DNA from 2 places in the Catenovulum sp. SX2 genome. Region 2 is predicted to be linked to the other one. Evidence: predicted binding sites of a transcription regulator. Region 2 holds the regulator's gene; the other holds the start of a gene.

Region 1 (7,498 bases), 520 kb from region 2:
GAACAAAATAACTGTAAAGTTAAAAAAGCTAACGGTATTCATTTCAATCCGCTTACCCAAAAATTTTCAATTAATAATGATTTGGCAGTGAACTATATTTTATGCGCGCAAAAACTTTAACTAAACCTCAGGGTATTTTATTTGATTTAGATGGCACATTATTAGACACGGCTAAAGATTTAGGTGAAACGCTAAACTATGTGTTATCAACACTTGATATGCCAAGTGTGTCATATGAGCAATACAGACCGGTCGCCTCGCACGGTGCCTTGGGATTACTCAAATTAGGCCTAGGTGAAAACTGGCAGTCTTATGAAGTTGAAAAACTACGCGGTATTTTTTTGGATTATTACCTGAATAATATCAGTACCCATACAGATTTTTTTGCAGGTATGGCAGAGACATTGGAAATGCTCAATCAACAAAACATATTATGGGGTGTTGTGACCAATAAACCGGCTTTTTTGACTGACGTATTATTAACTAAATATCCAGAGTTTAAACATTCAAAAATTAATGTTTCTGGCGATACGTTAACAGTGAGAAAGCCAGATCCAGAGCCGCTATTTCACGCATGTAAACACATGCAAATTGACCCACAACAAACTTGGTATGTTGGTGATGCATTGCGTGATATAGAAGCTGGTAACCGCGCATGCATGCAAACATTTATAGCGAACTGGGGTTATACTCAAGACGAATTGCCAGTAGAAGAATGGCAAGCTGATTTTATAATTGAACAGCCTTCAGAACTTGTCTCAATCATTAAATAATCGCCATTGTTGATATTATTTAAGCGGTTTGTATAAGCAGTAAACAAACCGCTAAATGCAAACTCTTTCATATAACAAATCTTAATAAAACAGCGCAAACTAAAATAAACAAGATATTGGTCAATTAAAAAGCTGGTTTTTTTATTCAAAAACACTTGACCTACTAGTCTACTTTTAATGAAAAGTTAGCAACTACTAACGCGCAAAATATACGCCAAAAAAAATGTAAATTTAAACTAAAATCAAATCTTGCTTTCAGAGCAAAACCTCATTATCTTGTGTTGATTCCGCTAACTAGCCCCACATCTTGTGGCTGAGTTTTAACCAAGCTCTAGTCGCACTGTGAAATATTGGCTAAATAAAAAATATAATATCAGGATTGACGACTCAAATGACTGACCAGCTCTTCGTAACTAAGCGCGACGGTAATAAAGAACCTTTAGATCTAGAGAAGTTACATAAAGTTGTAACTTGGGCGGCTAAGGGTTTGAACAATGTTTCTGTATCTCAAGTAGAAATGAAATCACACATTCAGTTCTACGACGGTATTAAAACAGAAGACATTCACGAAACAATTATCAAATCAGCAGCTGACTTGATCAGTGAAGAAACGCCTGATTATCAATATTTAGCAGCGCGCTTATCTATCTTCCATTTGCGTAAAAAAGCTTACGGTCAGTTTGAACCACCACATTTATATGATCACGTAGTTAAGTTATGTGAAGCAGGAAAATACGATCAACATTTGTTAGCCGATTATTCTCGTGAAGAATTCGACCAGATGAATGATTTTGTTGAGCACATGCGCGACTTAAACTTCTCATATGGAGCGGTTAAACAGTTAGAAGGTAAATATCTTGTTCAAAACCGTGTAACAGGCGATATTTACGAGAGCCCGCAATATTTGTACGTATTGGTATCAGCATGTTTATTTGCTAACTATCCAAAAGATACCCGTATGGATTATGTGCGTCGTTTCTACGATGCAATTTCTCAGTTTAAGATTTCTCTACCTACACCCATTATGTCGGGTGTACGTACACCGACTCGCCAATTCAGCTCTTGTGTATTAATTGAGTGTGGTGATAGCTTAGATTCAATCAATGCAACTTCTAGTGCAATTGTAAAATACGTCAGCCAACGTGCTGGTATTGGTGTTAATGCAGGTCGCATCCGTGCATTAGGTAGCCCAATTCGCGGTGGTGAAGCATTCCATACTGGTTGTATTCCTTTCTACAAACATTTCCAAACAGCGGTAAAAAGCTGTTCACAAGGTGGTGTGCGTGGTGGTGCAGCAACCCTATTCTTCCCTTTATGGCACTTAGAAGTTGAATCATTAGTTGTACTTAAAAACAACCGTGGTGTAGATGACAACCGTGTTCGTCACTTAGACTATGGCGTACAATTTAACCGCTTAATGTATCAACGTTTAATTAAAAACGAGAACATCACCTTATTTAGCCCAAGTGATGTGCCTGGTTTGTATGACGCATTTTTTGCTGACCAAAACTTGTTTGAAGAGTTATACATTAAATACGAAAACGATCCGTCAATTCGTAAAAAATCACTGAAAGCAACCGAGCTATTTGGTTTGTTTGCACAAGAGCGTGCAAGCACAGGTCGTATCTATTTACAGAATGTTGACCACTGTAATACCCATAGCCCGTTTGATCCTAAAGTTGCGCCAATTAAACAAAGTAACTTATGTTTAGAAATTGCACTGCCAACTAAGCCACTAAACAATATTAGTGATGAAGAAGCAGAAATCGCGCTTTGTACCTTATCGGCATTCAACTTAGGTGCAATTGAAAACTTAGATGAGTTAGATGGTTTAGCAGAACTTGCAGTACGTGCATTAGACTGTTTGTTAGATTATCAAGACTACCCTGTACCAGCTGCATTTAACTCAAGTATTAACCGCAGAACATTAGGTATTGGTGTAATCAACTACGCCTACTACTTAGCTAAAAACGGTGTGAAATATTCAGACGGTAGTGCCAACGGCTTAACGCATAAAACCTTTGAAGCCATTCAATACTACTTGTTAAAAGCTTCAAACGAGTTAGCCAAAGAAAAAGGCGCGTGTCCTAAATTTAATGAGACGACTTACTCGCAAGGTATTTTACCTATCGACACTTACAAAAAAGATGTAGATAGCATTTGTGACGAGCCATTACATTTAGATTGGGAAGCATTACGTAGCAGCATAAAAGAGCACGGTTTACGTAACTCGACTTTATCTGCATTAATGCCTTCAGAAACGTCTTCGCAAATTTCCAATGCGACTAATGGTATTGAACCACCGCGTGGTTTTGTCAGTATAAAAGCAAGTAAAGACGGTATTTTGCGTCAAGTTGTACCTGAATACGAAAAACTTAAAAACCAGTATGAGTTGTTGTGGTCTATTCCAAACAACCAAGGTTACTTAGGCTTAGTTGCTATTATGCAGAAGTTTATTGACCAAACTATCTCTGCGAATACTAACTACGATCCAACTAAATTCCCAAGTGGTAAAGTACCAATGCAACAATTATTAAAAGACTTGTTGTATGCGTATAAGTTAGGTGTGAAAACTCTGTACTACCATAACACACGTGATGGTGCAGAAGATCCACAAAAAGAAGCTAAAGCACAAGATGATGACTGTGCCGGCGGCGCTTGTAAAATATAAAACAATTTTGTAGTTAATTATAAAGGCCGTGTGTATTGCCCACGGCTTTTTTGTCTTTAAAAGAGAATTTGTACGGCCTATGAGTTACACAACATTTAATAAAAACAATACAGATTATCTAAATGAGCCAATGTTTTTTGGTAATTTAGTGAATGTTGCACGCTACGACAAACAAAAGCACCCTATTTTTGAGCGCCTAATTGAAAAGCAGTTAAGCTTTTTCTGGCGACCTGAAGAAGTTGATGTCAGCCGTGACCGTTCAGATTTTCAAAAGCTTTCTGATCATGAAAGACATGTCTTTTTAAGTAACCTGAAATACCAAACTTTATTAGACAGTATTCAAGGGCGCTCACCTAACGTCGCATTATTGCCAATAGTGTCGTTGCCTGAATTAGAAACTTGGATCGAAACTTGGGCTTTCAGTGAAACTATTCATAGCCGCTCATACACACATATTATTCGTAATATTGTTAATGAGCCTGGATTAGTCTTTGATGACATAGTTGTCAATGAACATATCTTAAAACGCGCTAAAGATATTTCAGTTTATTACGATCAATTAATTCTCGCGTGCCAACTTTATCACACACGTGGTGAAGGCCAATATGAAGTTGATGACCAAATTATCAATGTGTCAGTACGTGAACTTAAGAAACTAACCTACTTATGTATTGCTGCGGTTAACGTATTAGAAGCCATTCGCTTTTATGTCAGCTTTGCCTGTAGTTTTGCTTTTGCTGAACGTGAATTGATGGAAGGTAATGCTAAAATCATCAAATTAATCGCACGTGATGAAGCTCTGCACTTAACTGGTACACAGCACATGTTAAACATTATGGCGGATGGCCAAGATGATAACGACATGGCAGAAATAGCCTTAGAATGCCGCGAAGAAGTCATTGGTATTTTTAGAGCTGCCGCTGAGCAAGAAAAAGAATGGGCTGAGTACTTATTTAAAGATGGTTCAATGATCGGCTTAAACAAAGAAATTCTGTGCCAATACGTTGAATACATTACCAATACCCGTATGACCGCAATCGGCTTGCCAGCAATATTTGGCCAAACGCAAAATCCAATCCCTTGGATTAATGCTTGGTTGGTCAGTGACAATGTTCAAGTTGCTCCGCAAGAAGCTGAAATTAGCTCATATTTAGTAGGTCAAATTGACAGCGAGTTAAATACTGACGACTTCGGGGATTTCGAACTGTAATAAACAGTTCGCATTATGTCCGAAAAAATTCAATGCCGGGTTGATTACAGCAATTACACATCATCCGGCTGCCAATCCCTGCTCGAATATATCGAATCTCAAGATTTAGAAGTTCACTACCATTGTCGTGATGGCTATTGTGGTGCTTGCCGAACAGTTTTAGTTGAAGGCGAAGTTAATTACCCAAAAGAGCCATTGGCATTTGTTCGCCGTGGTGAATTTTTACCTTGCTGTAGTGAACCGTTAACTGATCTGCTGATTGAAGCAGAAAAATTATAACAGGATTATATTATGTGGTTTAAAAACGCCCTACTATATCGCTTTACCTCTCCGTTCGAATTTTCCGCAGAACAACTAGAAGACAAACTACAAGAATTTAAATTTACCCCTTGTTTAAAAAGCGAAATGAGCTCAATTGGTTGGACAAAAGCACTTCACCCAAAAGCACATACTTTGGTGCACAGTGTTGGCCAGTTTCATTTGGTGTCACTCAAGAAACAAGAAAAAGTATTACCAGCTTCTGTAGTAAAAGAATTACTTGAAGAAAAACTTGAAGAGATAGAACAAGCCGAAGGCCGAAAAGTTAAAGGCAAAGAAAAACAAAATTTAAAAGAAGAATTAATTCACACATTATTGCCACAAGCTTTTTCTAAATCGACTTTCACTCGCGCTGCAATATTCGCAGAATCAGGCTGGATTTTAGTTGAAGCTGGCAGCCCAGGCAAAGCTGAAGAAATGTTAGCTTACCTACGTAAGGTACTTTACCTGTAGTACCGCCTGAAACTGATAGTGCTACTATGCTTACTTTTGACGAATGGATGAAAGGCAATCACCCAAGCGATTTTACTTTAGGAACTGAAGTTGAATTAAAAGACTTTGCTGAAGATGAAGGTGTATTACGCTGTAAAAACTTATCGCTTGATTCGGAAGATTTATTAAACCATCTAAACAATGGCAAACACGTCACTAAAATTGCTGTGGACTGGCAAGAAACTCTTTCATGTATTTTATGTGATGACATGGCTATAAAACGCATCAAATTCAGTGATGTGGTAAAAGAACAAAACGAAGATGTAACCGACGAAGATAAGTTTGCTCGTTTAGATGCAGACTTCGCCTTAATGTGTGGTGAGCTAGACAAGTTCGTAGCGCGTTTAGCCGAAGTTTTAGAGTTTACCGAGATTGAATAAACCCTAGTTTAACCTTTATTGATTCACTCAAATATAAAACGCGATGTACCTATACATCGCGTTTTTCATTTCACAGTACTACAAATTAATTAATCAGCAAAAATCGCTTTGGCAATCGCTACTTGCTCTTTAAACTCATCTGAATCTATATAATCCAAATCAGTCATTATGCCTTTATCAACGTATTGAGCGTAAGCGTCTGCTTTATCACCTTCAACTGGCAATACATCAGCATATATAGCGGCAACTCGGACAAAATCTATATAACTGATATCTTCTGGCTCATACCGTTTGTCATTCCATCTTTCGGCAACACTTACAAATTCTGGACCGAATTCCCAAGCGCGCATGATAGAACCACCGACACGACCAGCTAAACGTGCAATCGCACCTTCTAAAAACTCAGGATTCGCAAATACATCAGGATGACGCTCAGCTTCGGTTAAAATTGGCAACACACCTATGTTATGCACCATAGCAGCCAAAGTAATAGTATCCAAATTTAGTGAAGTATGTTTGTTGCGACTGATGTAGTGCTTCAACAAAGCCATAGCAACTGCAGAAACAGAAACGGTTAACGACCAAACTTTGTCTAGCGCGGCTTTAACTACATCATTTTTTGATACAAACAATTGCTCCATAGCAAGTGCTGTCGCAATGTTTTTAATTTGGCGTAAACCAATACGAGTCACGGCTTGATTAATGGTGGTTACTTTTACCGAACGTCCCATATATGCACTATTAGCAATCTTAAGCATACGAGCCGATAATGCAGGATCGTGTGAAATAACATCAGCCATTTGGTGTAAATTCACATCAGGATCATCAGCGGCTTCGCGCACTCTAATCGCAATTTCTGGCAAGGTAGGTAATACCAAGGAGTCGTTTTTAATTTTCTCGGCGAGTATAGTGAGTAATGCATTTTCTGTAGACATAATATTCCTTACATCCGTATCGTGTTTTTGGGGGCTATCTACTATCAAATTTAGTCTGCTCTCAAGATTTGGCAAGGCAAATTCACAATAAAATCAGCCAACTGGACATTTTTTATCCATTCCTTAACCTACAACAACAAAAGGTATGAAAAGTTGGCGTCTTTGAGTATATCGTGTGTAGCGATAATCGCGAGCATTAATTCGCCAATTGAGCTTTAGATAGATTTATTAAATAAATTTAGGGGGTGAATTTATGCGGAGTGTATTTAGACGCCCTACCAAGCAAAGGCGTCCGAATAAATATATCTAGAGTTATAGACCAACTGTCTCTTTATCGCCGATATGCGCTTGGCCGCGTTGCTCAGCTAACTGTAATTGTTTCTCACGCTCGGCAAAGCGTGCTTTATCTTCTGCTGAAGTTTTGTCAAAACAATGTGGGCAGCTTACGCCTTTTTGATAGTGTTCCGATTGTTTTTCTTCTTCAGTAATTGGCATACGGCAAGCGTAACATTGGTCGTATTCACCTTGCTCTAAATCGTGGTTAACAGTTACACGTTGGTCAAAGACGAAGCAATCACCTTTCCATTTAGTCTGTTCTTTTGGCACTTCTTCTAAATATTTTAAAATGCCGCCTTTAAGGTGATAAACCTCTTCAAAACCCTGCTCTTTTAAATACGCGGTAGATTTTTCACAGCGAATACCACCAGTACAGAACATAG
Region 2 (7,498 bases):
AATGTTTTGAGCGAGTTTCGCCATTGCTGAGTGCAAAAATATCACCGGCTTCAACGGTTGAGACAGTTTGCGAAATATCTGAAGGCTCAGGGCCGTAGGGCAGTAAACTTCGGCTCATGCGCAAAATGTATCTCACATGACCATGCACACTGGGTTCAGTTGTGAAATGAGTCGCCATATAAATATGCGGATAGCCATTTCTTGCCATGTAGTAATGAGTTAAATCGCCAGCTTGTACTGTTACTTTTATGTAATTGGTATTGATGACTTGAGCGCTAACACTCACCGAAGAGGTATTGCTATATAACCAGTCAAAGCCTGAATTAATTTGTGAACCTCGACTTTGGTTTTGGTATTCCACACCATTAATTTTTAGGGATGCAATATCTCCCGGTGATTGAGTACTTGAGCCATTGTCGGTACGGCGAATACTAAAAGTTAGCCCTGCGTTGGTATCAACTGTATAGAAATCAGTTGAAGTTGATAAACTAAATGCTGCGATACTAGGTTTGCTGAAAATGCTGCAGGCGAGTATTAACAATAACCTGTTTAGTTGTTTGGTTAGATGCTTGTTTTTCATTAGATTTTTAATCCGTGCGTAAGTTGTAATTATGTATCCATAAATCTGTGTAGATACGTTTCTTTGCCAGTGGGTGAACCTATAACTTATTTCCCCGTTATAGATGTTAGTAAATTATTAAAAATGATCGAATTTGGTATTGTTTGGTTTATTTTGGTTGGTTTTTGTGTTGAGTTATCAAGGAGAGCAATTCGTATTTATGAGTAGTGGTTGTGTTTGTTGTTGTCTATACAGCTAAAGCTTGTGTTCATTTGTTTGCAACTTTATCATGCTCGGCTTTTGCATTAAAAGTTGAGCACTATGAATCAAAAATCAGTTGAATTAACGCCTTTTCAGCAATTAACCAAAGATGTCCAGCAGGGCAAAGTCGAAGATAATGTTTTTATTGCTGAGTTTTTAAATACTAAATTTCATATTGCGATTGATAAAAAATTTGATGAAAAACAACCGACTTTTGATTATTTGGTTTATCAATCTCAACAAACAGAAAATGCTTTCACTGTGGTGATTTCTGAAGATGAGTCGTATATCAAAAATATGGGTGCATCAGACATCTTATTTGTTAAAGGCGGTGACATCATCAAATCGCTACATCCAAATTTAGAAATTACCATTGTATTTAACGGTGGTGGTATTGGCATGACAGTGGATAAGGTGAACTTTTTAAAACAAAACGTTCAGTTTAAATAGTCGTTTGTCTAAGAGTTATTATTGATGCAAATTTTATCAATTGAGCTATTTGGCCGGCAATTGGTTTTGTCTATGGATGACAATGCAATTCAACAATTGTCTTGGGGTGAACATATTGTCAGCCAAGTTGATTTAAAAAATCTTCAAAGCCCAGAGGTTGTGCATAGATTCGAACTTGCCCCTGAGCAGCAGAGTTTTCAATTTAGTTTAAATATGCAATTAACCAATAAAGGCGTGAATTACCAGCTTTGGCAAGATGACACAAGGTTAGATTCAGGGCAGTTTTTTCATCAAGCCCTACAGGTTGAACCAGCCAAAGCTAACAGAAATTTTTGGGGCTTAGCTGCGCTTGGCTTTAAATTGTTTAAAAGTGCCAAGTTGATTAAAGTTGTTTTAGCTGGCGCATCCGTTGCTGGTTATGCATGGTTATTTACCATTGAATTTGCTTTGGTGCTGATTGCTTGTTTAGTCGCTCATGAGTATGGTCATGTTAAAGCCATGCAGTATTTTGGGATTAAAACCAAAGGGATCTATTTAGTGCCTTTTGTTGGCGGCCTTGCAGTTGCCGACGACAAAATTAATACACGTTGGCAAGATGTTGTTATTTCTATAATGGGGCCTTGTTTTGGCCTGATAATGTCTGTGTTGTGTTTAATCCTTTATGCAGTAACCGAACAAGAGTTATTCGCAGGTGCTGCTGTATTAGGCTCGTTGTTAAATCTATTTAATTTATTACCTATTTTACCCTTAGATGGTGGCCATGTTATCAAGAGTATTAGCTTCTCAATGCGCTCTTGGGTTGGTTTGTCGGTTTGCACTGCTGGTATAGTGTTAGGTGGTTTTATTTCTTATTTGTTTGGTTTGTATTTACTGCTGTTCTTTTTAGTTATCGGCACAATTGAAATTGCCACTCAGTGGAACCAACGACATTTGTCGCATTTGATCCCGCTTGATCGTTATGGACAAATTTTCTCATCTGTTTGGTATGTATTAGTTTTGTCAGGTCACATCGCGGTTATGTTCGCTTTTGCTGATTCCGACAGTGTTATATTGACGTTGCCGCTGCAAATATTAAGTCAGTAGCTTACATAATCTTTAAAATTGACAGCTTAATTTAACTGATTGAGAAAATTTCACCTTAAGCTTGCAATAAAAGCCAGATCAAACAGTAGGCATTGTGCGCAGTTCATACTACAATACGCGACTTTAATACTTTACTGTGCTTTTTAACAGGAGAAACCATGTTAACTCGTGACATGAATATTGCTGATTTTGATCCAGATTTATGGCAAGCCATTCAAGAAGAAACGGTTCGTCAAGAAGAACACATTGAGCTTATCGCCTCTGAAAACTATGCAAGCCCACGCGTTTTAGAAGCTCAAGGCTCTCAATTAACTAACAAATATGCTGAAGGTTACCCAGGCAAACGTTATTACGGTGGCTGTGAGCATGTAGATGTTGTTGAGCAATTAGCAATTGATCGTGCAAAAGAGTTATTTGGTGCTGATTACGCAAACGTACAGCCTCACTCTGGTTCACAAGCAAATGGTGCAGTTTTCCAAGCTTTATTACAACCAGGTGATACAGTTTTAGGTATGAGCCTAGCGCACGGTGGTCACTTAACCCATGGTGCTCACGTAAACTTTTCTGGTAAACATTACAATGCAATCCAATACGGATTAAACCCAGAAACGGGTGAAATTGATTACGCACAAGTTGAAGCTTTAGCATTAGAGCACAAACCAAAAATGATTATTGGTGGTTTCTCAGCTTACGCATTAGTAGTTGATTGGGCTAAATTGCGCGAAATTGCGGATAAAGTAGGAGCTTACCTTTTAGTTGATATGGCACACGTTGCAGGTTTAATCGCAGCTGGCGTTTATCCTTCACCAATGCAATACGCTGACGTAGTAACTACAACTACTCACAAAACTTTAGCTGGTCCTCGTGGTGGTTTAATCTTATCTGCGAAGAAAGATGAAGACCTATACAAAAAGCTAAACAGTGCTGTATTCCCAGGTGGCCAAGGTGGTCCTTTATGTCACGTTATCGCGGCTAAAGCGGTTGCTTTCAAAGAAGCAATGCAGCCTGAGTTTAAAGCTTACCAACAACAAGTTGTTAAGAATGCACAAGCTATGGTTGAAGTATTAAACCAACGTGGCTACAAAGTTGTTTCTGGTAAAACTGAAAACCACTTATTCTTAGTTGATTTAATTGACAAAGACATTACTGGTAAAGATGCTGACGCTGCATTAGGTCGCGCAAACATCACAGTAAACAAAAACTCTGTACCAAATGATCCACGTTCACCATTTGTAACTTCTGGTTTACGTATAGGTACACCTTCAATCACGCGTCGTGGTTTCAAAGAAGCTGAAGCTAAAGATTTAGCTGGCTGGATTTGTGATGTGTTAGACAACATCAACGACGAATCTGCTATCGAAGCAGTTAAAGAGAAAGTTAAAGGTATTTGTCAAAAATTACCTGTATATGCTTAATAGTTATACACTTTCTGATTGAACAACGGGCCGCTTTATGCGGCCTGATTGCATTTTGAGGTAAACAAAATGTATTGCCCATTTTGTGCAGCACAAGACACTAAAGTAATTGATAGCCGTTTGGTTGCTGAAGGTCACCAAATTAGGCGTCGTCGCCAATGTTTCGAATGCCAAGAAAGATTCACCACGTTTGAAACGGCTGAGCTTGTAATGCCGCGAATTATTAAAAACGACGGTAATCGACAGCCTTTCGATGAAGATAAATTACGTGCAGGTTTAATGCGCGCGTTGGAAAAACGCCCGGTTAGTGCAGAGCATATCGAAACGCTAATCACTCAGTTAAAATCGGCTTTGCGCGCCACAGGTGAGCGTGAAGTTGAAAGCAAAATGATTGGCAACATTTTGATGGAAAAACTTAAAGAAGTAGACCAAGTAGCCTATGTGCGTTTTGCTTCTGTATACCGTAGTTTCCAAGATATTAAAGAATTTGGCGAAGCTATCGCCGGGTTAGATGATAAATCAGCAAAATAATCTAAGCTAATAGATCAAGTAAATAAAATGCAGGTTGCAACTAATATGTCGGCGCTTTATAAGCAAGACTTTGAATACATGGCCAGAGCCATCCACCTAGCTGAAAAAGGCCAATACACCACGAGCCCAAACCCTAGAGTAGGTTGTGTGATTGTCAAAGACCAACAAATTGTTGGTGAGGGCTACCACATTCGTGCAGGCGAAGGCCATGCTGAAGTAAATGCACTTAAACAAGCAGGTGATAATGCCCAAGGTGCAACCGCATATGTCACACTTGAACCATGTAGCCATTTTGGCCGTACACCACCGTGTGCCCAAGCTTTAATAAAAGCTGGCATTAAAAAAGTAGTGGTGGGTATGACAGATCCAAACCCTCAAGTGAGTGGTCGTGGCATTGAAATGCTGCGCGAAGCTGGCATTCAAGTAATAGAGCCTTGTTTAGAGCAAGACTGCAAAAATTTAAATCCAGGTTTTATTAAACGCATGACAGAAAACATGCCATATGTGCGTTTAAAACTGGCCTGTAGTTTAGATGGCCGCACAGCTATGGATTCCGGCGAAAGTCAGTGGATAACTGGTGCTGACGCGAGACGTGATGTGCAAACATACAGAGCGCGCAGTTGCGCAATTTTATCTGGCTCTGGCACAGTATTAGCGGATAATCCCAGTTTGAATGTACGCGAGTCTGATTTAAATTTCGAATATGCACATCAGCCAGTTCGGCAGCCGATAAAATGTATTATAGATAACCAGCTAAAGATAACCCCTGATTTAAAATTGTTTGAGAATGATGCTCAGGTATATTTGCTCTCAAACAAAGCGCGCCAACAAGCGTTGCCAGAAAACTGTCAAGCTATTCAGCTCAATCAACAAAGTGCCAAAGTTGATTTACACGAGGTAATGGCTGAACTTGCAAACAAACAAATTAATGAAATTTGGGTTGAAGCTGGCGCTAAGTTGGCAGGTGCTTTGATAAAAGAAAACTTGGTTGATGAGTTGATTATTTACCAAGCCCCCATATTAATGGGTGAGAATACTTTTGGTTTGGTTAACCTTCCTGAATTAACCGAACTAAAACAAGCAGTAAGATGGCAATACGTAAGCCAAACTCGCGTTGGCCAAGATTTAAAATTAGTATTAAAGGCAATATAACCCATGTTTACAGGTATTGTTGAAACCGTAGGTCACATTCAAGCGGTTAATCAAAAAGCTGGTGATTTTGAAATAGTCATCGAAAGTCAGTTAGATTTATCAGACGTTCAGCTCGGTGACAGCATTGCCGTAAGTGGAGTTTGTTTAACCGTTACCAAATTACAAGGCCAAAGCTTTTTTGCAGACGTGTCGGCGGAAACGATAAAAAGAACCAAAATTGGCCAATTGCCAATTGGTGGTCAAGTTAATTTAGAAAAAGCATGTACGCCAAATACACGTTTAGGTGGACACATTGTTAGTGGTCATGTTGATGGTGTTGCACATGTTACTAGTATTTATGCCAATGCTAATGCAATCGACTATTGGTTAGAAACACCAGCAAACTTAGCGCATTATATAGCGGAAAAAGGCTCGGTTACTTTAGATGGCATCAGCTTAACTGTGAATGAAGTATCTGGAAACCAATTTAGATTAACCATTATTCCGCATACCAGTGAGCGCACAGCAATTAGTAACTGGCAAGTTGGCTCAGGGGTAAACCTTGAAGTTGACGTAATTGCACGTTATTTAGAAAGACTTATGCAAGGCCGAGCTGAAGGCTCTGCGACCTCGGGCGTAACTTTAGACTTGTTGCATAAAAGCGGCATGATCAAGTAAGGGTAATCAATGAAATTAAATAGCGCAGCAGAAATTATTGAAGATATCCGTCAAGGTAAAATAGTTATTTTGATGGATGACGAAGATAGAGAAAACGAAGGTGACTTAATTGTTGCCGCCGAACATTGTACCCCTGAAGTTATCAATTTTATGGCGACACATGGCCGCGGATTAATTTGTTTAACCTTAACGCGCGACCGTTGTGAACAGTTAGATTTGCCATTAATGGTGGACAGAAACAAAGCGCAGTTTGGGACAAATTTTACTTTATCAATTGAAGCGGCAACTGGTGTAACAACCGGTATCTCCGCTGCTGATCGCTCTCGTACCGTGCGTGCGGCTGTTGCACGTGATGCACGCCCTGACGATATTGTTCAGCCTGGTCATATTTTCCCGATTATGGCGCAAGACGGCGGTGTATTAAACCGTGCTGGCCATACAGAAGCTGGTTGTGATTTAGCTCGTTTAGCTGGATTAGAACCTGCGGGTGTTATTGTTGAAATTTTAAATGAAGACGGCACTATGGCGCGTCGTCCTGAATTAGAAAAATTCGCGCAAAAACACGATATTAAAATTGGCACCATTGCTGATTTAATTGAATATCGCAATAACACAGAAACCACCATTGAAAAAATTGCAGAATGTAAATTACCAACCAAATATGGTGAATTTGATTTAGTCACCTTCCGCGATACCATTGATGGCCAAGTGCATTTTGCGTTAAAAAATACCGATATTGATCACGAAACCCCAGTGTTAGTGCGTGTACATGTTACTCATGTATTTGGTGATTTATTGCAATCGGTTCGTGAAGAATCGCGCGGTTGGGAGTTAGGTTGTGCGCTTGAGCGTATTTCTAAAGAAGGTGGTGTTTTGGTATTACTCGGTAAAAACGAAACCCCAGAAGAACTTATTGCCAAAGTTAGAGCATTTGAAGCAGAAGATGCGGGCAAACCTGCGCGCCGCACAGCAAATTGGCGTGGTTCATCTCGTACTGTAGGTGTTGGTTCGCAAATTTTAGCTGCCCTTAAAGTGGGTAAAATGCGCTTGTTAAGCTCACAGAAAAAGTATCATTCACTCGGTGGATTTGGATTAGAAGTGGTTGAATACGTAGAAGAGTAATCAAGTATCAACATATGGTTATTTTTTTGGTAGAATCCACGCCAATTTGATATCGAATAGATTTATAAGTTTATAAGGTTAATTACATGCAAGTTATTGAAGGTGCATTTCCAGCACAAGGTAAAAAGTTTGCGATTGTTGTATCTCGTTTTAACGCATTTATTGTTGAAAGTTTAGTTGAAGGTGCAATCGACACTTTAAAGCGTCATGGTCAAGTAAAAGACGAAGACATTACTATCGTTCGTTGCCCTGGTGCTTATGAGTTGCC

The links. The regulator NrdR, encoded in region 2, represses ribonucleotide reductase genes. The targets are predictions, from matches to a motif close to AAACACNANATNTNGTGTTT.
Region 1: nrdA (class 1a ribonucleoside-diphosphate reductase subunit alpha) is a predicted target of NrdR. The motif match lies at 1,069-1,088, and genes of this name have one in related genera.

Annotation. Positions count from the first base shown of each region.
Region 1 is NZ_CP182493.1:42,411-49,908, reverse strand. It holds gene ubiG (bifunctional 2-polyprenyl-6-hydroxyphenol methylase/3-demethylubiquinol 3-O-methyltransferase UbiG) at 1-120, shown strand, start outside; gene ACMZOO_RS00250 (HAD family hydrolase) at 102-773, shown strand; gene nrdA (class 1a ribonucleoside-diphosphate reductase subunit alpha) at 1,165-3,444, shown strand; gene nrdB (class Ia ribonucleoside-diphosphate reductase subunit beta) at 3,524-4,654, shown strand; gene yfaE (class I ribonucleotide reductase maintenance protein YfaE) at 4,670-4,933, shown strand; partial or broken gene rdgC (recombination-associated protein RdgC) at 4,946-5,844, shown strand; gene ACMZOO_RS00225 (HDOD domain-containing protein) at 5,934-6,779, opposite strand; gene trhO (oxygen-dependent tRNA uridine(34) hydroxylase TrhO) at 7,092-7,498, opposite strand, start outside.
Region 2 is NZ_CP182493.1:565,482-572,979, reverse strand. It holds gene ACMZOO_RS02530 (rhamnogalacturonan lyase B N-terminal domain-containing protein) at 1-580, opposite strand, end outside; gene ACMZOO_RS02525 (hypothetical protein) at 881-1,270, shown strand; gene ACMZOO_RS02520 (site-2 protease family protein) at 1,295-2,353, shown strand; gene glyA (serine hydroxymethyltransferase) at 2,512-3,768, shown strand; gene nrdR (transcriptional regulator NrdR) at 3,838-4,299, shown strand; gene ribD (bifunctional diaminohydroxyphosphoribosylaminopyrimidine deaminase/5-amino-6-(5-phosphoribosylamino)uracil reductase RibD) at 4,327-5,451, shown strand; gene ACMZOO_RS02500 (riboflavin synthase) at 5,455-6,108, shown strand; gene ribBA (bifunctional 3,4-dihydroxy-2-butanone-4-phosphate synthase/GTP cyclohydrolase II) at 6,118-7,230, shown strand; gene ribH (6,7-dimethyl-8-ribityllumazine synthase) at 7,317-7,498, shown strand, end outside.